DNA from 4 places in the Mesorhizobium sp. M8A.F.Ca.ET.202.01.1.1 genome. Region 3 is predicted to be linked to each of the others. Evidence: riboswitches for the same ligand, from Rfam matches in the RefSeq annotation. Region 3 holds a riboswitch; each other region holds the start of a gene.

The links. A riboswitch is a leader RNA that binds a small molecule or an ion and turns the genes downstream of it on or off. The one in region 3 is predicted to bind cobalamin.
Region 1: another riboswitch for cobalamin. It lies ahead of EN845_RS03085 (DUF1636 family protein); the one in region 3 lies ahead of EN845_RS15955 (CbtB domain-containing protein).
Region 2: another riboswitch for cobalamin. It lies ahead of EN845_RS30335 (aromatic ring-hydroxylating dioxygenase subunit alpha); the one in region 3 lies ahead of EN845_RS15955 (CbtB domain-containing protein).
Region 4: another riboswitch for cobalamin. It lies ahead of bluB (5,6-dimethylbenzimidazole synthase); the one in region 3 lies ahead of EN845_RS15955 (CbtB domain-containing protein).

What each region holds. Positions count from the first base shown of each region.
Region 1 covers NZ_SRUN01000001.1:571,097-576,237, forward strand. The annotation lists gene EN845_RS03070 (iron ABC transporter permease) at 1-1,015, opposite strand, end outside; gene EN845_RS03075 (ABC transporter substrate-binding protein) at 1,015-1,962, opposite strand; gene EN845_RS03080 (ABC transporter ATP-binding protein) at 2,009-2,797, opposite strand; gene EN845_RS03085 (DUF1636 family protein) at 2,794-3,171, opposite strand; cobalamin riboswitch at 3,297-3,506, opposite strand; gene EN845_RS03090 (AraC family transcriptional regulator) at 3,715-4,548, shown strand; gene EN845_RS03095 (helix-turn-helix domain-containing GNAT family N-acetyltransferase) at 4,557-5,141, opposite strand, start outside.
Region 2 covers NZ_SRUN01000018.1:115,230-120,370, reverse strand. The annotation lists gene ugpC (sn-glycerol-3-phosphate ABC transporter ATP-binding protein UgpC) at 1-572, shown strand, start outside; gene EN845_RS30350 (DUF680 domain-containing protein) at 652-900, opposite strand; gene EN845_RS30345 (DUF680 domain-containing protein) at 965-1,171, opposite strand; gene EN845_RS30340 (DUF680 domain-containing protein) at 1,245-1,445, opposite strand; cobalamin riboswitch at 1,940-2,142, shown strand; gene EN845_RS30335 (aromatic ring-hydroxylating dioxygenase subunit alpha) at 2,257-3,504, shown strand; gene EN845_RS30330 (hybrid-cluster NAD(P)-dependent oxidoreductase) at 3,582-4,682, shown strand; gene EN845_RS30325 (PqqD family protein) at 4,822-5,141, shown strand, end outside.
Region 3 covers NZ_SRUN01000006.1:248,771-253,911, reverse strand. The annotation lists gene cobO (cob(I)yrinic acid a,c-diamide adenosyltransferase) at 1-574, opposite strand, end outside; gene cobU (bifunctional adenosylcobinamide kinase/adenosylcobinamide-phosphate guanylyltransferase) at 576-1,091, opposite strand; gene EN845_RS15960 (CbtA family protein) at 1,084-1,887, opposite strand; gene EN845_RS15955 (CbtB domain-containing protein) at 1,903-2,082, opposite strand; cobalamin riboswitch at 2,118-2,316, opposite strand; gene EN845_RS15950 (aromatic ring-hydroxylating dioxygenase subunit alpha) at 2,460-3,626, shown strand; gene EN845_RS15945 (MFS transporter) at 3,677-4,876, opposite strand; gene EN845_RS15940 (DUF1624 domain-containing protein) at 5,113-5,141, shown strand, end outside.
Region 4 covers NZ_SRUN01000015.1:97,158-102,298, reverse strand. The annotation lists gene EN845_RS27870 (MFS transporter) at 1-710, opposite strand, end outside; gene EN845_RS27865 (TetR/AcrR family transcriptional regulator) at 830-1,438, shown strand; gene EN845_RS27860 (hypothetical protein) at 1,528-2,511, shown strand; partial or broken gene bluB (5,6-dimethylbenzimidazole synthase) at 2,679-3,185, opposite strand; cobalamin riboswitch at 3,357-3,539, opposite strand; gene EN845_RS27850 (histone deacetylase family protein) at 3,718-4,644, shown strand; gene EN845_RS27845 (exodeoxyribonuclease VII small subunit) at 4,648-4,899, shown strand; gene EN845_RS27840 (DUF2277 domain-containing protein) at 4,993-5,141, shown strand, end outside.

The DNA.
Region 1 (5,141 bases), on a different contig from region 3:
AGAACGCGCCGAGCGAGCTGGTGATGATGCCGATCGGCAGTTCCTGCGGCGGCAGCAAGGTTCGGGCCAGGAGATCGCTTGCCAGCAGCAGCACCGCCCCGAACAGCGCACAACTTGTGATCAGGCGCAGATGCAGTGGACCGGCCAGCGGCCGCGACAGATGCGGTATCATCAATCCGACAAAGCCGATCACGCCGGCGACCGAGACGAGGATTGCCGTCGAGAAAGCGGCCACGAGAAATGTCGTCCTGCGCATGCGCGCCACCGGCACGCCTAGACTCTCGGCGGCGCTCTCACCGGCGAGGAAAGCGTCCAGGCTGCGATGGCTCCACAGCCCGTAGGCCGCGATCGTGCCGGCGCCCACCGCCCCCAGCCATACATTGTCCCAGCGCGCCAGCCCGAGCCCGCCCATGGTCCAGAACAGGACCGAATGAGCCGCGCGCTGGTCACCGGCAAAAACCAGATAATTGGTCAAGGCCGTGAACATGAAGGAAACGGCAAGACCGGCGAGGATCAGCCGCTCAGGACCTTGCCCCCTCACCCGCGCCACCAGCAAAAGCACGATGGAGGCGGCGAGGATGCCGCCAGTGAACGCAGCCACGGGCAAGGTCCAGATGCCGAAACTGTCGCCGAACACGGTAATGACGGAAACCGCGCCGGCGGCGGCCCCCGACGACAGGCCGAACAGGAAGGGGTCGGCAAGATCGTTACGGGTCACCGTCTGCAAAAGCGCGCCGACGATGCCCAGCCCGCCGCCGACACAGATCGCCAGGATCGTGCGCGGCAGCCGCAGGTCGACGACGATCTTGCCGACCGGGCCCGATATCTCAGGCTCGTCCAGTCCGACGGCACGGCCAAGGGCGGCGATGACATCGCTCAGAGGTATCAGCGTCGAGCCATAAGCGATCGACAGCAGCGCGAGAGCGACGAGCGTCACCGCGCCCGCCGTCATGGCCAGCGTGAAGGCCCTGTGCCCTGAAAGCACGCCGGATTTGTGCTCTCGGGCAAGATCCATCAGAACGCTTCCGGATGCATCGCCCTGGCGATCTTGCCGATGGCTTCGATGTTCGCCGGTCCTGGTGTCAGCTCGGCATAACGAAGCGCCACGAAGCGCTCGTTCCTGACCGCGTCCGTCTCCTTCATCGCCGGGTGCGCCTTCAGGAAATCGAGCAGTTTCCTGTAGCCGCCGCCGTCCTGATAATCGAGCAGGATGAGGAATTGCGGATTGCGCGCCGCCACCGTCTCCCAGTCCGTGTTGCCCCAGCTCGTTTCCAAGTCGGCCATGATATTGTCGCCGCCGGCCGCCGAGATCATGGCGCTGGGGATGGCGAATTTTCCCGCGGTAAACGGCTTGTCCTCGCCGGAATCGTAGAGGAACACGCGTGTTCCCTTCGCGCTGCCGACCTTGGCGCTGATCTCGGCGAGTTGCGCCTTCCAGCCGGCAACAAGCTGTTCCGCTTCTGCCTCCTTGCCGAAGATCTTGCCCAGCTTTTCGAGGTCGCCATAGAGCAGGTCCATGGAGGCGGCCGGGCGGCTCTTGTCGAGGTGGACGCAGCTTTCGGTCAGTACCAGCGTCTTGATGCCGTGCGGAGCGAGCGTGTCGGGCGTCACGTCGCCGCCGGGCTTCATGCCGTAGTACCAGCCGGCGAAGAAGACGTCGGGCTCGACGGCGACGAGGTTCTCCAGGGTCGGATATTTCGGCGCCAGTTCGGGAATGGCACCCTGTTCGGCCTTGAATTCGGGGCCGACCTTGTACCATCCACTGATGCCCGTCAGGCCGACGATCGAAGGCTGCAGCTTCAGCGCGAAGGCCATCTCGGCCATGTTGAGATCATGGATGACGGCGCGCTTCGGCGGAGCGTCGAAGGTCAGCGGCTTGCCGCAGCTGTCGACGGTGACGGGGAAGGCGAAGGCCGTCGAGGCCAGCAGCGAGAGGGCGAGCGAGAAGGCAAGGCGTTTCACGGATTTGCTCCTTGGTTGAACCGTGTCGGACGATGAGGGGCGTTGATCAGGATGGCGGCGAGGCGCGGTTCGGAAGGTCGAACACCGTCAGTTCGCGATCCTCGGTGGGATGGCGCAGGCGAAACACGTCGACGCCGAAAATCTCGCGGATCAGCTGTTGCGTCAACGCCTCGTGCGGCGGCGCCAGCGCCTGCAGCCGGGCTTCGTTCATCACCGCGACCCTGGTGGCGAAGGGTGCCACCAGGGTCAGATCGTGCAGCACCGCGATAACGGTCATGCCGAAGCCGGCCACCAGTTCGAGCAGCTGCGCGCGGGCGCGCGGGTCAAGGTGGTTGGTCGGTTCGTCGAGAAAAAGGATCTTGGGCTCCTGCGCGATGGCACGCGCAAGCTGGGCGCGCTGGCGTTCGCCACCAGACAGCGAGCCGATGCTCCGGCCGAGCAACGACAACAGGCCGGTCCGGCGCAGCGCGTCCACCACAATGTCGCGTTCCTCGCTCCGGCCCCTCAGGCCGGCATGCGGGACGCGGCCAAGCTCGACATAGTCGATCACCGCCAAACGCGGATCCGGTTGGTCGCTCTGGCCCACGACGGCGATATGCAGGGCCCGCTTGGCGGGCGAAATCATGTCCAGGCGCCGCCCGCCAAGCTTCACCTCTCCGAAGCTCGGCCTGAGCATGCCGGACAACATGCGCAGCAACGTGGTCTTGCCGGCGCCGTTGGGGCCAATGATGGCAAGGCGGTCGCCTGATGTCACCGACAGGCTGACCGCATGGACCAGATGCCGGCCATTCGCTATCGCGCCCAGGTCGCACGCATCGAGAAGCGGCGTTGTCATCGACTGCCTTCCGCCAGCTTGCCCGCCCCCGGAATGCGGGCAAGCGTCTTGCCGGCCAGGCGCGGCGGACGTTGTCCGGAATTGCACCAGCCGTCGGCAAGCGAAGCGTAGAGCCGGGCAAATCGCACGAGGTCGGCGGCGTCGGCCTGCGCGTCGATCGACCCGAAGAGATAGGCGGCCTTGCCTGGTGCCTGGAAAGCCACCGTCAGGGGGCGCGCGCAACCCGCCATGCAAGCCACGCCCTCGACCGTGAAACCATGCGCCACGTCAGGCTGGGCCGAGAGGCGGAAGCGCAACTCGGCGCACAAACCTTCGCCCGACCTGATGCCGGTCGGCACGTCGCGGCAAAGGGTGCACACGATGATCTGGTGCATGGGGCTGGGCTGAATACGATCGATTGTGCCGTCCAACTTCCCGTCACTTTCAAAACTGGCGACGGAAGGATGTTGGTCGACCGGCCGACAAGACCGATGTCCACGTTTCCTCCCGGCACACCCCGTCCGGTCAACTCAGTGATGGCAGGTCTCCTGGCTCACGGGTCTCTGCGCAATCCTGCCTTCCCAGCCTTGCCGGCCAGTGGCGTTCCGGATCTTGCTCGCCGCTTACAGTTGCGGGGGCAGCCGCGGCCTCGACCCCAAAACCGGGTCTCACCGCGTTCCCTTTTCACCCCTCGCCTTTCGGCTCGGGGACCATCACGAGTCGCAGCCTATGCCGCGAGCGGTTTCGAGGCAAGGCGACTGCCTTGTTTTGTTATAACAGAACTTATACGAGAGCAAGCCTGCCGTCGGCATGGCGTGCACGGACTTTACGTCCACGCCTGACAGCGTTGCCGTTTTCGATTTTGCGCCATGCGCAATTTCGATCAAACTGGCCGGGCAACGAGGCGCCAGAGTGAAGACGCCACATGCGAGGAACACATGAACCCGACCGAGAAAGCGCTATGGTTTGTCGAAAGCCATCTGCCGGAGGCTGTTACGCTCGACGACGTCGCCCAAAGCAGCGGCGTGTCGCGCTTTCATGTGACACGCGCCTTCGGCGCGGCCACCGGCCGTTCCGTCATGGGTTACATGCGCTCGCGCCGGCTGACCGAAGCGGCGCGCAGGCTCGCCGGCGGCGCGCCCGACATACTGTGCGTCGCGCTCGACGCCGGCTACAACTCGCATGAGGCTTTCACCCGTGCCTTCCGCGACCAGTTCGGCACCACGCCGGAACTGGTGCGCGCGCAAGGTTCGACCAAGACACTCGATCTCGTGGAGCCTATCCTGATGGACCATACCCTGCTCACCAGCCTCGAACCACCGCGCTTCGAGACCAGCCGACCTTTCCTCATCGCCGGCTTCGGCGAGCGCTACAGCTGCGAATCGAGCGCCGGCATTCCGATGCAGTGGCAGCGTTTCAGCCCTTATATCGGCAACATACCCGGCGAAGTCCCAGGCGTTTTCTACGGTGTCTGCCTCAACGGCGACGATGCCGGCAATTTCGACTATGTCGTCGGCGTCGAAGTGTCGGACTTCTCCGACCTGCCGAAGGACTTCTACCGGGTGCGCGTGCCGGCGCGGAAATACGCCGTTTTCACGCATCGCGAGCACATCTCGACCATCCGGCGCACGGTCAACACGATCTGGAACAGCTGGCTCCCGGCCTCCGGCCATGAAATCGCCGACGCGCCGGAATTCGAGCGCTATGGGCCCGAATTCGATGCCCGCACCGGCAATGGCGGGCTGGAGATCTGGGTGCCGGTCAAGGCATAGAGGCGCCGCTACAGCTCCAGATCCCAGTTCTGTCCAACCAGATCCTTGCCGAAGGAATGGTGAGGCTCTTCCTCGGTCAGCTTGAAACCGGCCGCCTGGTAGATGTGCCGGGCCGCGGTCAGAATGTCGTTGGTCCACAAAGTCAGCGTCTTGTACCCCCTGGCGCGGGCAAAGCCGATGCATTCCTCGACCAGCCGTTTGCCGATGCCGAGGCCTCGCGCCGACGGTTCGACATAGAGCAGCCGCAGCTTGGCCACCTGATCGGATTTGCGCACGACGAAGACCGAGCCGACGACCTCGCCTTCCCGCTCGGCGATCCAGCCGCGCTCCCATTTCGGATCGAATTTCTTTACGAACTCGCCGAGGATCTCAGCGACTAGCGCCTCATAGGTTTCGTCCCAGCCATAGTCCTGCGCGTAGAGCATGCCCTGGCGGCGCGTGACCCAGCCGATGTCGCCAACCTCTAGCGGCCGCAGGATGTAAGGCACCTTGGGTTCGGGTCTGTCGCCGAGCAGGTCCTGAACGATGCGCATGGCCTTGACCAGCCGATCCTGGTCGACGGGCGCCAGTCGATCGAGCAGCGCTCGCACCTG
Region 2 (5,141 bases), on a different contig from region 3:
AATCGATGCCCAACACGACCATGATCTATGTCACCCACGACCAGGTCGAGGCGATGACGCTGGCCGACCGCATCGTGGTGCTAAAGGATGGCCACATCGAGCAGGTCGGCACGCCCATGGAGCTCTACAAGAACCCCGGCAACCTATTCGTCGCCCAGTTCATCGGCTCGCCGGCCATGAACATCCTGCCGGCCACGGTCGACAAGACGGGCAACCCGACCATCATCAGCCATGTCGGCGGCCGCAAGGCGACGGTGCCGATCGCGACGCCTGCTTCGGCAAAGGGAGCGGCGGTCAGCTTCGGCGTGCGGCCGGAAGATCTCGCGATCGCCAGTGGTGCGGACTATCTGTTCGAGGGGACGGTCGATTATGTCGAGCAGCTCGGCGAGGTTCAGTTGGTCTATATCGACATCGGCCGTGCCGACCTGCCGCTGGTGACCAAGCTGCCGGGCAATGTCGAGGTCAGGCGCGGCTCGACGCTGCAGTTGACCGCCAATGCCGGCGACCTTCATATCTTCGATGCGGATGGACGGTCGTTCGCGCTGCACGAAGCGGAAGCAAAAGCCGCCTGAGGCCAGCCATGTCTCGACAACAAAAAAAGAGAGCAGCGGGCAGGCCCGCCGCTCTCTTTTTATACATCACGACGGCTGGTTAGTTGTTGCCGAAGAGATTGCGGTCTGCGCCGTGAGGGGCGGACTTCTGCACGTCGCCGGACGAGTTGAGCAGCTTGTAGATGGGTGAGTCGCTGTTGCGGACCGAACCCGTATGCGACGTATCGACATTGACGGTCGACGATGCAGTGGGCTGATTGGCGCCATTGGAGCCATAGTTGTCACTGCCGGCGAAAGCGCTGCCGGAGAGGGCCAGAACGGCGGCGGCAGCAATGAGGATCTTGTTCATTTCCAATACTCCTAACGTCTTGAATTCCACGAGTGGCGAGCGAGCCCGCCACTCGCAACAGGCGTCAACGGCCGAAGAGGTTGCGATCGCTACCCGGCCGGGTAGGCGCCTCGGTGGCCGGAGCCGACTTGCCGATCGACGCGGTGTTCGCGTTGTCGGTCGACGTGACAGCCGCCTGGTTGGCACCGCTCGAACCGTAGTTGTCGCTGCCGGCAAAGGCGCTGCCGGAGAGGGCCAAGACGGCGGCGGCGGCAATGAGGATCTTGTTCATTTTAGGTACTCCTGAATTTGTGGCATCCACCCCGCGCGGCAGGGTCGCCCCGCCGCAAGCCGGGGATCGGCTGTTAGTTGTTGCCGAAGAGATTGTGGTCGGCGCCCTGGGCAGGCGTCTGAGCAGCCGGCTCCGACTTGCTGGTCGAAGCGGTGTACGAGCTGTCGACAGTGGCAGCGGGGGTGGCGGCGTTCGAACCGTAATGGTCGCTACCAGCGAAGGCGCTGCCGGAAATGGCCAGAAGGGCGGCGGCAGTGAGAACAATCTTTTTCATTTTGGGTACTCCAGTATTTTTCCGTCCGTCTAGCGGCGTGTCTTGGGATTAAAATCGCGTCGTTCGGACCGCCCCGATGTGGGAGAGGACCTCTGCTGTTTCCAATCACGAAGTTGTTCAGCGTGGACCATGACTCTACCACTTGAAATTGTGCCAGTGATTTCCACATCTGTTATTTTCTGTCGTTATATCAATCAGTTAGCTAAAAATGGCACCCCGATCACCAACTGTATCGGAGGCTCGGCGTTCACACCGTCCTGCACGCACCGTCAACAGAAACGAACCGTTCGGTTCGATTTTAGAATCTGCTAATAGTCACTTTTCGAAACTGTTAACCTTTTCGCCCCCGGCAAAGGGGTCGAAAAAACGGTGCCGGCGCGCCTGGCGACAGAAGGCGATTTGATGATGCGACCCCTGTCACGACGTTCCAGCATGCGTGTCGCGCCGCATGGATGCGATGTCGCTTTCATGCCGATGTCGCAAACCCTGCCGTGATTAGATCAGGCATCTCAGGTGCCGCTGCGTGACGACGGAGCGGAGAATTGGGAAGCCGGTCAGATTCCGGCGCTGCCCCCGCAACGGTGGTGGAGTTCAAGTCGCAACGGGAGACCACTGGGCGTAAGCCTGGGAAGGTGTCGCGATGGTCCGTAAGGACGACTCCAGAGCCCGGAAACCAGCCCGAGATGGCTAGAACTCGACTGATCGCGGTGGGCGGTCAAGAGGCGGATGGTGTTTGTCCGGCTTTGCGCCGATCTGCGTCCAGTCCTTCCTCAATCACCACCAGTTCAGTCCTTGAAAATGAGGACAGGACATGGACGCGCGCAACGACATGCTGAGGCTCTTGAACAGCCGCAGACAAGGCTTTTCGCTGGAACAGCCTTTTTACACCGACCCGGACTACTTCAAGCTCGACATGGAGCTGATCTGGTATCGCGACTGGCTGTTCATCGGCCATGATTGCGAATTGCCCAAGCCGGGCAGCTTCATCACCGTGCAGATCGGCGACTATCCTATCGTGCTGGTGCGCGATCAGCAGGGCAAGATCAACGCCTTCCACAATTCCTGCCGCCATCGCGGCAGCCGCGTCTGCAACAGCGACAAGGGCATGGCCGCCAAACTGGTCTGTCCCTATCACCAGTGGACCTATGAGCTGGACGGGCGCCTGCTGTTCGCCCGCCAGATGGCCGAGGGGTTCGACAAGAGCCAGTTCGGGCTGAAGCCGGTCGCCTGCGAAAGCGTCGCCGGCTATGTCTTCATCTGCCTGGCCAAGGAGCCGGCCGACTTCGCGCCGATGCGGGCGATGATCGAGCCCTATCTCAAGCCGCACCGGCTGAGCGAGGCCAAGATCGCCTTCGAGAGCACGATCATCGAGAAGGGCAATTGGAAGCTGGTCTGGGAAAACAACCGCGAATGCTATCATTGCGCGGGCAATCATCCCGAACTGTGCAAGACCTTCCCGGAAGCACCGACCGTGACCGGCGTGCAAGGCGCCGACAGCGATCCGGAGATGCTGGCGCACTGGGCGAAGTGCGAAGCTGTTGGCCTGCCCAGCAAATTCCGCATCGACCCGGCCGGGCAATACCGCGCCACCCGCGCGCCGCTGCTGCGCGACGCCCAGAGCTACACGATGACCGGCAAGCGGGCGGTGAGGAAGGACCTGTCCGACAGCGTTTCGGCCGACCGCATCGGCACGCTGATGCACTATCACTACCCGACGACCTGGAACCACATCCTCGTTGATCATGCCGTCACCTTCCGCGTGCTGCCGGTCAGCGCCACCGAAACGGCAGTGACGACGAAGTGGTTGGTGCACAAGGACGCGGTCGAGGGTGTCGACTACGATCTCGCCGAACTCACCCATGTCTGGACCGAGACCAACGACCAGGACCGCCGGATCGTCGAGGAGAACGCTTTCGGTATCCTGTCGCCGGCCTATGAACCCGGCCCGTATTCGGAGCTGCATGAAGGCGGCGTCATCCAGTTCGTCGACTGGTATGCCCGCTTCATCGGTCCGCGCCTGGCCGAAGGCGGGCGGCCGGCGCTGCGCAGCGTCGCCTAGCGCATGTCACCCAAAAGTGTGCAGCGGTTTTGGGATCACGACATCCGCAAAATGAAAGGTATGCAGGGATGAATGCGATGACCGACCTTGGCCTCTATCGCCATCTCGACCAGATGGCGCCCTGGAACGACAGGCTGCAGGTGCTGGAAGTGACCGGTGTCAGCGACGAGGCGCCCGACGTCAAGACCTTCACCTTCCGGTCCGACAACCAGACCTGGTTCCGCTACAAGCCGGGCCAGTTCGTGACGCTGGAACTGCCGACGCCGGATGGGCCGCTGATGCGCACCTACACGCTGTCGTCGTCGCCGTCGCGGCCGTTCTCGATCGCGGTGACGGTGAAGGCGCAGGCGGGCAGCATCGGCACACGCTGGATGTTCGATCACCTGGCGCCCGGCTCGCACGTCAAGGCCTATGGACCGGGCGGCGACTTTTCACTGCACAGCCATCCGGCGGCGAAATATCTGTTCGTCTCGGCCGGCTCCGGCGTGACGCCGATGATGTCGATGCTGCGCTGGCTGAACGACTGTGCGCCATGGACCGATGTCGGTTTCGTCAACTGCGCGCGGCGCCCGGAAGAAATCATCTTCCGCAAGGAACTCGAACTGCTCGGGGGCCACATGCCTGGCCTGTCGCTCGGCTTCATGATCGAGGAGCGGTCGAGCCGCGAGGGCTGGTACGGCCATATGGGCCGCATCGACGCCATCCGGCTGCCGCTCCTGGCACCCGATTTCCGCGAACGCGAAATCTTCTGCTGTGGGCCCGATCCCTTCATGCGCGCCGTGCGCGGCATGCTCGAAGCCGCCGGCTTCGACATGGCAAAGTACCATCAGGAAAGCTTTGCCGCGCCGACCGTGGACGAAGTCCCGGCACCGTTTGCCGCGCCGGCTGAAGCCGGCGCGGCAATTTCCGTCGAAGCCGCGACGCCGATCCGCTTCGCGCTTTCGGATGTCGACGCCGACTGCGTCGCCGGCCAGACCGTGCTGCAGACCGCGCGCGCCTCGGGCGTGCGGATACCGGCGGCCTGCGAATTCGGCCTGTGCGGAACCTGCAAGGTGAAGAAAGTCTCCGGCAGCGTCGAGATGAGTCACAATGGCGGCATCCTCGATCATGAGATCGACGACGGCTTCATCCTGGCCTGTTGTTCCAAGCCATTGTCGGCGCTGGAAATCGAGGCTTGATCCGCCCGTCCTTCGACTGATCCCGGAAATGTCGGCGCCTTGCCGGCAAGGTTACCTTGCCAAGGAACGACCGAAAGTCTACAGGCGTTGTCGGTGGAAGCGGTCCTGCTGGCGGGCAGGGATGTAAAGCGGGGCAACAATGAAGCATGAATCCCATGCCTATGCGGTTGCGAGCCGGGATATCGTTTTCGAATCCTTCGATGGCGAGGCCGTGGTGCTCAACCTTGCCAATGGCAAATATTTCGGCTTCTCCGATTCCGGCAGCAAGGCGTGGCAGGTGCTTTCGTCCGGAGCGGACGCCCAGGCTCTGATCGGGCTGGCCGCGGGCGGCTCGACAATAAGCCACGCCGAACTCGAACACTTCATATCGCAGCTGCTCGAACTGGGTTTGCTGGTGCGTTCGGAAGCGGCGGCGCAGCCACTGCCGGGCGAATTGCAAGCCGAGCTTGCCGCCACCAG
Region 3 (5,141 bases):
TCGTCAGCCCCATCTCGGTGACCAGGTCCGCCGCCTCGACCAGCGCCGGCTTCGCGTTGCGACCGGTGACGACAACGTGCAGGCCCTCGCGGCGAGCCTTGAGCGCGGCAACCACCTTGTCGAGATCGAGATAATCGTAGCGCAGCGCGATGTTGAGTTCATCGAGCACGACAAGGCTGATCGAGGGGTCGCCAATCAATTCCACGGCCTTGGCCCAGGCGGCTTCGGCGGCCGCGATGTCGCGCTTCAGATCCTGCGTTTCCCAGGTGAACCCCTCGCCCATCGCATGCCAGACGACCCGGTCGCCGAAGGCGGCGAAAGCGTCCTTCTCGCCGGTGTGCCATTTGCCTTTGATGAACTGGACGACGCCGACGCGCTTGCCGTAGCCGAGCATCCGCAGTGCGAGACCGAAGGCGGCCGTGGTCTTGCCCTTGCCGGGGCCGGTGTTGACGATCAGCAACCCCTTCTCGATCGTCTTGCCCGCGACCTCGGCGTCCTGCACCGCCTTGCGCTTGGCCATCTTGGCGCGATGGCGTTCTTCATCCCGGTCTTTGGAGCCCTTGTCTTCGGTCATTTCATTTCACCTTGAGCGGTAGCCCCGCCACCATCAGGAGCACCGTATCGGCGACCGCGGCGACCCGCTGGTTGAGCCGACCGGCGTCGTCGCGAAAACGCCGCGCCAGCGCATTGTCGGGCACGATGCCTTGCCCGACCTCGTTCGACACCACGAACCACGGCCCGCGCGGCCGCGACAGAACGTCCGCCAGCCGTCGGCACACGGCCTCGACGTCGTGATCCGCCAGCATGTGATTGGTCAGCCACAGCGTCAGGCAGTCGACAAGCACCGGTTGACCATCCGGCAACGCCTCTAGCGCTTCGGCAAGGTCGAGTGGCACATCGATGGTCGACCAGCCCTCGCCGCGCCGCGAACGATGCAGCGCGATGCGCTCGTGCATCTCGTCGTCATAGGCTTGCGCCGTGGCGATATAGGCCCATGGCGGGGGCAATGCCGTCACCAGGGTTTCGGCGTGCGCGCTCTTGCCGGAGCGCGCACCACCGATGATGAAGGTCAGCTTGCCCAGATCAGGCAAAGCTGTCGCGCAGGCTGGTCGCCGGGCCGGTGAAGCGCCCGCGAACCACGCCGACGACCGCGCCGAGCAACAGCCAGAACACCAGATTTGTCACCGTCACCGCCACCACGAACTGATGATGCAGGCCTTCCGGGATCGGTGTCTCGAAGCTGTCGGGCTGCGGCGCGCCGACAATGTGCGGCGCGACGATCAGCAAGACCGCGAGGATGGTCAACGGCAGCGATCTGCGAAACACGATCAGGCCAAGGCCGATAGCGGTTGCCGCCACCGTTGCCGACCACCAGATCTGGCGCGGCAGGAGATCGGCCGCCGGCATTGCAGGCAGCTCCGGCTGCAGGCCGAGGCCAGGCGCCAGTGTGAACACGGCAAAGCCGGCCAGACCCCAGAAAACGCCCTGGCGCCAGTTGCCGACGCCGCCTGCGAATTCCGAAACCGCGACCAGGACCAATGCGAAGCCGATGCCGGTGACGATATTGGCAAGCACGCTGAAGGCGAAACGCTCTAAGCCGTCGGCCGGCGCCCAGCCTTCATCCTCCGCTACCGGAGCAGCTGCTTCCGCTGCCGGCGCGGCGGAACTCATGGCATTGCCTGCCGGAGCGGCCGTGCTCACGGCGCCGGTATCGGTTGCCGCGGGTGCCGCGCCATGGTCGTGATGATGGCCGCCGCCTGCCTTTTCGTAGACTTCCGCTTTCAGGATCAGTGGAACGGTCGCATAGGCCTGCATGCAGGCGAGAACGACACCGGCCACGAGCCCCGCGATCGCCGCGACGAACACGACGTTGCGAAAAAGGTTCATGATGTCAGATCCCAGTTAGTGGCAGGGAAAGGCCATCGAGTGGCGATAGTCGTGGGCGGCGTTGTGGACCGCATCGATGTGTGAGAAGCCGACAAAACCAACGACGAAGATGCCGAGCAGCGCCGCGAGCGCGAGCTGCATGAAGCGCGACTGCGAGGAGACGGAGGCGCCGAGGGAGACGGTAGCGGTAGTCATGTCTTGTCCTTTCACCCTCCACCCGAGGGCATCGAAGTCAGTTTCCTGTCGCCGGCAGGTCTCCTGGCTCGCGGATAAGCGCCCTTCCCCACCTTCCCGAAGGAAAACCTTCAGTGGCATATGGAGAGGACTACCGCACACAGTTGCGGGGGCAGCCACGGCATTGGGCGAAACCTCGCCCGCACCGCATTCCCTCTTGGCTCCCAAAAAGGAACCGACGACGTTGGTGACTATAGGGAAATTCGCCGCGCGCGGCAAACCAAATTCCGACAGCCGCCAGCGCAGGAGCGTCGTATCGGCAAAGCCGCTCCCATCCCGTCCTGATTGACAAACTTCATGGCCGGGTGTCGGCTGGCAAGCCTCACAGGAAGCCAGCCATGCAGCCCAATGCCAGCGAGCGCGATCCTTATAACGGGCTGACCCGTACCGAGCCGACGCTGCCCTCATCGGCATATTGGGACCAGGAGAGCTATAAGCGTGATCTCGACGCCATCTGGTACAGAGACTGGCTGCTCGTCTGCCGCGAGGCCGATCTGGCGCAGCCGCTTGCCTTCCGCCGATTCCGCATCGGCACGCAGGACATCCTCGTGCTGCGCGACGACACAGGTGAGCTGCGCGCCTTCCACAACACCTGCCGCCATCGCGGCTCGCAGCTTTGCCAGGAGAGCGAGGGCCGCCTGAAAGCGCGGCTGATAACCTGCCCGTATCACGCCTGGTCCTACTCGCTGCGCGGCGAGCTGGTGCGCGTGCCGTCGAAATCGCTGCCTGACGGCTTCGACAAGGCCGATCACCCGCTTTATCGCGTCGCGCTCTCGGTGTGGCGCGGCTTCGTCTTCGTCAATCTTGCTGAAGATGCCGCCGGCTCGGCGCAATCCTCCTTCGATCCCGCGTCCGGCAACCTCGGCAACTGGCCGCTCGAAACGCTGGTCTCAGGCCATGTGCTGCGCAAGGTCATGAACTGCAACTGGAAGATCTTTTGGGAAAACTTCAACGAGTGCCTGCACTGTCCGGGCGTCCACAAGGACCTGTCGCGGCTGGTGCCGATCTATGGCCGCGGCCTGATGAGCCGGCATGACGATCCCGAATGGCTCCGCCACGCCGACAATGACGCGCCGGAATTTTCCGGCGGCTTGCGCGCAGGCGCCCAGACCTGGTCGCGCGACGGCCAGACGCACGGGCCGGTCTTCTCAGGGCTGAAGCCGGCGGAACGCAGCGCCGGCCAGACCTATGCCACCAGCCTGCCCTCGATGTTCATCGTCGGCCATGTCGACTATGTCAGGACCGTGCGCCTGGTGCCGCTCGGTCCCGAACAGACGGAGCTTGTCGCGGAGTGGCTGTTCGCGCCCGAGGCCCTCGCCGAGACCGATATCGACAACATCATCACCTTTGGCACACAGGTGCTGGAGGAGGACGCCGCCATCTGCGAGGTCAACCAGAAGGGCCTACGCTCGATGCGCCACACAGCCGGCGTGCTGATGCCCGAGGAATATGATCTGCACCGCTTCCACAATTGGGTGCGCGAGCGCCATGCGGCGGTGACATGAGGGTATGTCGAGATTCAGGTCAGGCCGGCATCACCTGAATATCGACATACCTACAGGGACTTCGGCAGGTAGCGCCAGGTCATGAAGCCGCAAAACGCCGCCAGCAGGCTGAGGGTGACGAACACCGATCCCAGGCCGAAGAACGCCAGCACCACCGAATAGACCAGCGGCGGCGTCAGTTCGGAAAAATCGAGATAGGTGCGGTAGACCGCCGCCATCTGCGCCCGCTCATAGGAGCGTACCGAGCGCATGAAGGCGGTCGAACCCAGGGCGTCGAGCGCGATGGTGAAGAAGGCGCCGCACAACAGGAAGGCGCCGGTCAGCAACGGTGCTGTCGCTCCGATCGTGCCGGCGGCCAGCAGCGATGCCGACATGGCGAAATAGGCAAACGTCATGGTGCGCCGGCCGCCAAAGCGCTTTCCTGCCTTGCCCCAGAAGATAGCCATGAACAAAAGCGCGTTGCCGGCCGAGACCAGCAGGCCGCCGGCGATATCGCCCTGCCCGGTGATGACCATGAACAGCGGCCCATAGACGAAAAACGTCGTCCAGAAGCAGGACCGGCCGAAGGCGATCAGCCAGGCGAGCCTGAGCCTCGGCTGCGCCACGAAGCGGCCGATATTGGCGAGCGGATTGGCGGGCCGCGTCTTGCCCGGGCGGATCGACGGGTTGTCACCCAGCCGGTAGGTCCAGAACAGCGCCAGCAAGGCAAACGCGAACACGGCCACCGCGCCATGCGCGGCGTAGATGCCGAAATGCGCGTAAAGAAAGATGCCGAGCGTCGGCCCACAGGTCCAGGCAACCATCGACCACGCCATGCGCAGCGATTCGGCCTGCATGAAGTCGGTCTTGCGGATGTGGTCCATGATGTAGAGGTTGAGCGTGATCGACAGCGCGCTGGCGCCCATGACGCGGCACAGCATGCCGGCCAGTTGCCCGGCGAGCGTATGGGTAACGAAGAACAGCGAGCCTATGGCAAGCAGGCAGGCGCCGGCGGTGTACACCCACCGCCGCGCGAAGCGGCGGATCAGCATCGGCATGAACAGGGTCACCGACAGGCCGAGCAGCGACACGACGGTGTAGAGGATCGAGACAACCTGCTCGTTGTGCAGGATTTCGTAGGCCTGGATCGGGATGACGCTCGACACCATGGCGCGGGCGAAGGATTCGACCGCGTAGAGCGAGGCGAAGGTGCGCGCGTCCGCGGCCTTGAGGGCCGGAAGCCAGATCGGATGGCGCACATGGGTGGACATTGCTTCCCCAAACAGAATCGCGGCGCCAAATCTGGCGCGGACATTTCAGGCCCATTAAGAGGAAACCGACGCACACCCGGCAAAAAGCGAAGCCGGTCAAAGGCTTTCCCGCGCTGGCCCAAACCCGGCGGCTGGCGCGGGCTCCGCCGCGCGGTCCGGGCCAGGGCGACCGGTCTTCTTCTATCCGGTGCAACCGTGATAGTCGTCTTGGAGGGGCTGAATCAGATCACGAGACCATGAGCATCAACACGCCGACCGCACCCGT
Region 4 (5,141 bases), on a different contig from region 3:
GCCACGGTGCTCACCTCCGTCGTCGCGAAGGTCGCGCCGATGAAAATCAAGGCAAGGGTGATGATCTGCACCGACCGCAGCCTTATTGCCGAGCCGCTCGTGGCACGGTCCACCGGCCGCACCTGCGGTTCGGTCGAGCGCTGCAGGATGAAAGCCGTTGAACCGATGGCGAGGAGCACGGTGCTGACCAGGACGCCGGCTTCAGGAAAGAGGCCTGCGCTGAGCCCCACCGACAGCGACGCGCCGGCAATATAGACCAGTTCGTCCGCAGCCGATTCGAAGGCGAAAGCGGTGTTCATCTGCGGCCGTCCTCTGAAGATCTCGGTCCAGCGAGCGCGCACCATTGCCGGCATGCTGGGCATGGCCGCGGCCGCCAGTGCCGAGACGAACAGCGTCCAGACCGGCCAATCCTGATTGGCTGCAGCGATGAGAACCGCGAAGGCGATCACGGTGATGATGGTGGTGGGGACCACGATGCGTGTCTGGCCCAGACGGTCCACCAGTCTTGATATTTGCGGCGCCACGAAAGCGTTGCCCAGCGCGAAAGTCGCCGAGACCGCGCCGGCCAGCCAGTATTCGCCACGCGTCTGAGACAGCATCGCGACGATGCCGATCGGTGCCATGGCGATCGGTAGGCGCGCCAGGAAGCCGGCGGCCGCAAAGCCTTTGGTTCCGGGGGCTCGAAAGATTTCCGAATAGGGGTTTTGCATGGCTGGTTCCTCGACAAAGGATGATGCGACAATTACATACGATGCGTATGAATGTCAGGTAGTTCATACGTTGCGTATGTCAATTGGCATACGAGACGTATGTGGATAGGTCCAGAACAATGCACAGACCCCGCAAGGAGATGATTGCCGAGACGCGAGCCAAGCTGATCACGGCGGCCCGCCAGGCTTTCGGCACCATTGGCTACGCCGAAGCGTCGATGGACGATTTCACCGCGTCGGCCGGGCTGACACGCGGCGCCCTCTATCATCACTTCGGCGACAAGAAGGGACTGCTGCAGGCGGTTATCGCCGAGATCGACGCGGAAATGGCCGCCCGGGTGAATGAGGTCGCGGCGAGGGCGCCGACCCGCTGGCAGCATTTCGTCGACGAATGCACGACCTACATCGAAATGGCACTGGAGCCGGAAATCCAGCGCATCATGTTCCGGGACGGTCCGGCCGTGCTGGGAGACCCGGCGCAATGGTCGAATGCCAATGCCTGCGTCGGTTCAATGACCGATCATCTGACGGCGCTGCAACAGGAGGGGATGGTGGTGCCGGGCGTCGATCCCGAAACGGCGGCGCGATTGATCAACGGTGCGAGCAGTCAGGCCGCACAGCGGATCGCCAACTCGAACGATCCCGAAGCGACGTCGAGGAAGGTGGTGGCGGCGTTCAAGCAATTGCTCGAAGGCCTGCTCGAGAAACCGGAAGCACAGCCAAACTGAGCCGCCGTGGCGCTTCCGCCACCGCCTGCAATTGACAATAGCCGGTTTGGGCGCATCCTCCCCAGCCATCTCTGAGGGGAGAATCGGGCATGTGGGATTTCGATATCGGCAGGTCGGTGTCCATCATGATGCGGACCTGGCCTTTCATTGTCTTTCGCATGGTCGTCTATTTCGGCATCACACTGGCCTACGTCATGGCCACCGGCACCGGTGCCTCGGTCGGCTACGGCGTCGGACATATCTCCACCGATCCCGACGGACCGTTGTCCTTTGCCCTTTGGGGCGGTGTGGTCGGTTTCGGCGTCGTCTCGATCGCCGTCTACTGGATCCGCGAATACATCCTCTACGTCGTCAAGGCAGGCCATATCGCCGTCATGGTGCATCTGATCGACGGACATGACGTTCCCGACGGCCAGAACCAGATCGCCTACGCGAAAGAGGTTGTGACCGAGCGCTTTGCCGAGGCGAACATCCTTTTCGTCGTCGACCAGCTGGTCAAGGGCGCTATCCGCGCCATCACCGGCCTGCTGGGTGGCATCGCGGCCTTCCTGCCCATCCCCGGTCTGAGCGGCCTGGTCTCGTTCCTCAACACGGTGATCCGGCTGTCGCTGACCTATGTCGACGAGATCATTCTCGGCTACAACATCCGCATCAATTCGTCCTCGCCGTTCGAGACGGCGCGCCAAGGCGTGGTGCTCTACGCCCAGAACGGCAAGACCATGGTCAAGAACGCCGTCTGGCTGGCGGTCATCATGTGGGGGGTGTCTTTCGTGATTTTCCTGCTGATGCTGGCTCCGGCAGCCGCCATTCTTTACGTCATGCCCGGGCAACTCGCCGGCTGGGCTTTCGTGCTCGCCATCGTCTTTGCCTGGGCTTTCAAGGCGGCCTTCATCGAGCCATTCGCCATTGCCTGCCTGATGCAGGTCTATTTCAGGACCATCGAGGGCCAGGTGCCTGATCCGGCCTGGGACGCCAGGCTGGCCGAAGCCTCATCGAAGTTCCGGGAACTCAAGGACAAGGCGCTCTCCACCTTCGGCGGCTCGCGCTGGGGCACGGCCGGCGCGACGCGCTGATCGGCGGGGCTGGCGGGCGCACCTGCGACGGTGTCGAGGCGCGCCACCGCCAATTTGAGCGGTGCCTCACCCTGGCCGCAAAACGTCTCGCTCATGATCAGGTCGGGCAGCGGCAGGCGTCGGCCCCAGCCATGCGTTTCGAGGTCCGGTTTCGGCGCGAACTCCGAGACACGGCCGACGCAAAGATAGGCGATCGGCGTCACGTGGTCGGGGACAGACAGCAGGCTTTTCAGCGCTTGCGCCTCGATGATGCTGACCCAGCCGACGCCAACGCCTTCAGCGCGCGCGGCCAGCCAGAAATTCTGCACCGCGCAGACCGTGCTGTAGAGATCCATTTCCGGGTTGTGCCAGCGCCCCAGCGGCGAGCCTTTCGAGCGCTCGCGGTCGCAGGTGATACAGATGTTGAATGCGCTTTCGCAAATGCCTTCGAGCTTGAGCTTGCGGTAGAGCGCCTGCCGGTCTGCCTCGATTGCCGGCAGTTCCTGCTCGCGCGCGGCAAGGAACAGGTCGCGCACCTTCGCCCGTCGCGCGGCATCGCGGATGACGATGAAATTCCAGGGTTGCATGAAGCCGACCGATGGCGCGTGGTGGGCGGCAAGCAGCAGCCGCGCCAGCACTGCATCGTCGATCGCCTCCGATGTAAAATGGCTGCGGACGTCGCGCCGCGTGAACATGGCGCGATAAACCGCGTCACGCGCTATCTGATCAAATCCATCGCCCATTGGAGCGGTCATGGCTTCCGGCATCGCTTATCCCCTTGCGATTGCAGCAGTTCAAATTCTCAGAGCGAACTTTGCGCGTCCAAGAGGACCCACATCGCTCTGATGTCATCCGCCTGACCATGCGGATGACGATGCCTGCCAGGCCGGTCTTCTGGCTCGGGATCAACCCGCGTCCGGTGCCTTCCCGTCATCGACAGTGGCATTTACCGGCGCGGTCCCCCTTACAGCGTTGGGCACGCCACGGAATTCAACCGTGTTCCCGATTCTCCCGCCGGAGCATTTGCAGCCAAGTGAAATCATTTGGCGTCGCAGAATGCGGCTAAAACAAACAGACCGGCAGGCACCAGGCAGTGGCGGCAACCTTACGCCGAAGCCCCAGCGCCGCCAATCCCCGCAGCGACGCCAATGGACGCAGGCGTGATTTTCCCCAGCGATCAAGCCGCTGCGCATGGCCATTACGGCGCCGGGGCACTAGATAGGGGAGATGGCTACCCGTCTCTACACGCACCCCATCTTTCTCGAACACATCACCCCGCCGGGTCACCCCGAGCGGCCCGACCGCCTGCGCGCCATCGAGCGCGTGCTCGACGACGAAGCTTTTGCCGCGCTCGACCGCGTCGAGGCACCGCAAGGCGACGAGGCGACGATCCTCTATGCGCATCCCGCCGATTTCGTCGCGCGTGTCCGCGCCGCCATCCCCCACGAAGGCATTGCCCACATCGACGCCGACACCACCGCCAGCCCGAAGAGCTGGCAGGCCGCGATCACGGCGATCGGCGCCGCCAACGCCGCCGTCGACGACGTCTTTGCGGGCCGCGCCGACAATGTCTTCGTCGCCGCCCGTCCGCCTGGCCACCATGCCGAAAAGACCACGGCAATGGGCTTCTGCTTCTTCAACACGGCCGCGATCGCTGCCCGCTACGCGCAGAAGAGGCACGGCGCCGAGCGTGTCGCCGTCGTCGACTGGGACGTGCATCACGGCAACGGCACGCAGGATATTTTCTGGGACGATCCGTCGGTGCTCTATTGCTCGACGCACCAGATGCCGTTGTACCCGGGCACCGGGGCGAAGAACGAGACCGGTGCCGGCAACATCGTCAACGCGCCGCTGGCGCCACAGACCGGCAGCGAGGTGTTTCGCGATGCCTTCCTGTCGCGCGTGCTGCCATCGCTCGACAATTTCGCCCCCGACCTGATCATCATTTCGGCCGGCTTCGACGCGCACCACCGCGACCCGCTGGCCGAGATCAATCTGACCGAGGACGATTTCGACTGGGCGACCGGCCAACTGATGCAGCGCGCCGCACGCCACGGCGGCAACCGGCTCGTCAGCCTGCTCGAGGGTGGCTACGATCTGCAAGGATTGGCATTTTCGGTCGCCGCCCATGTCGGGCGACTGATGAAAGGATGAATGATGAGCGGTGAGATCAACGAAGACGTCAAGGCGATGAGCTTCGAACAGGCACTCGACGCGCTGGAGAAGATCGTCGATGATCTGGAGCGCGGCGACGTGCCGCTCGACCAGTCGATCCGGATCTACGAGCGCGGCGAGGCGCTGAAGGCGCATTGCGACCGCTTGCTGAAGGCAGCCGAGGACAAGGTCGAGAAGATCAGGCTGTCGCGCGATGGCAAGCCGGTTGGAACCGAGCCGCTCGACGCGGACTAAGGCGCCCTCGCAGTCTTACCGATTTTTGGACACGATCATGATTGAGGATACAGTTCGTCCCGATTGAAACGGACAAGAGGAGGTTTGGAAACGATGTGCAGAAACATCAAGACCCTGTTCAATTTTGATCCGCCGGCAACCAACGACGAAGTCCGCGACGCGGCACTCCAGTTTGTCCGCAAGCTGAGTGGAACGACGCGGCCGTCGAAACAGAACCAGCATGCGTTCGATCATGCTGTCGA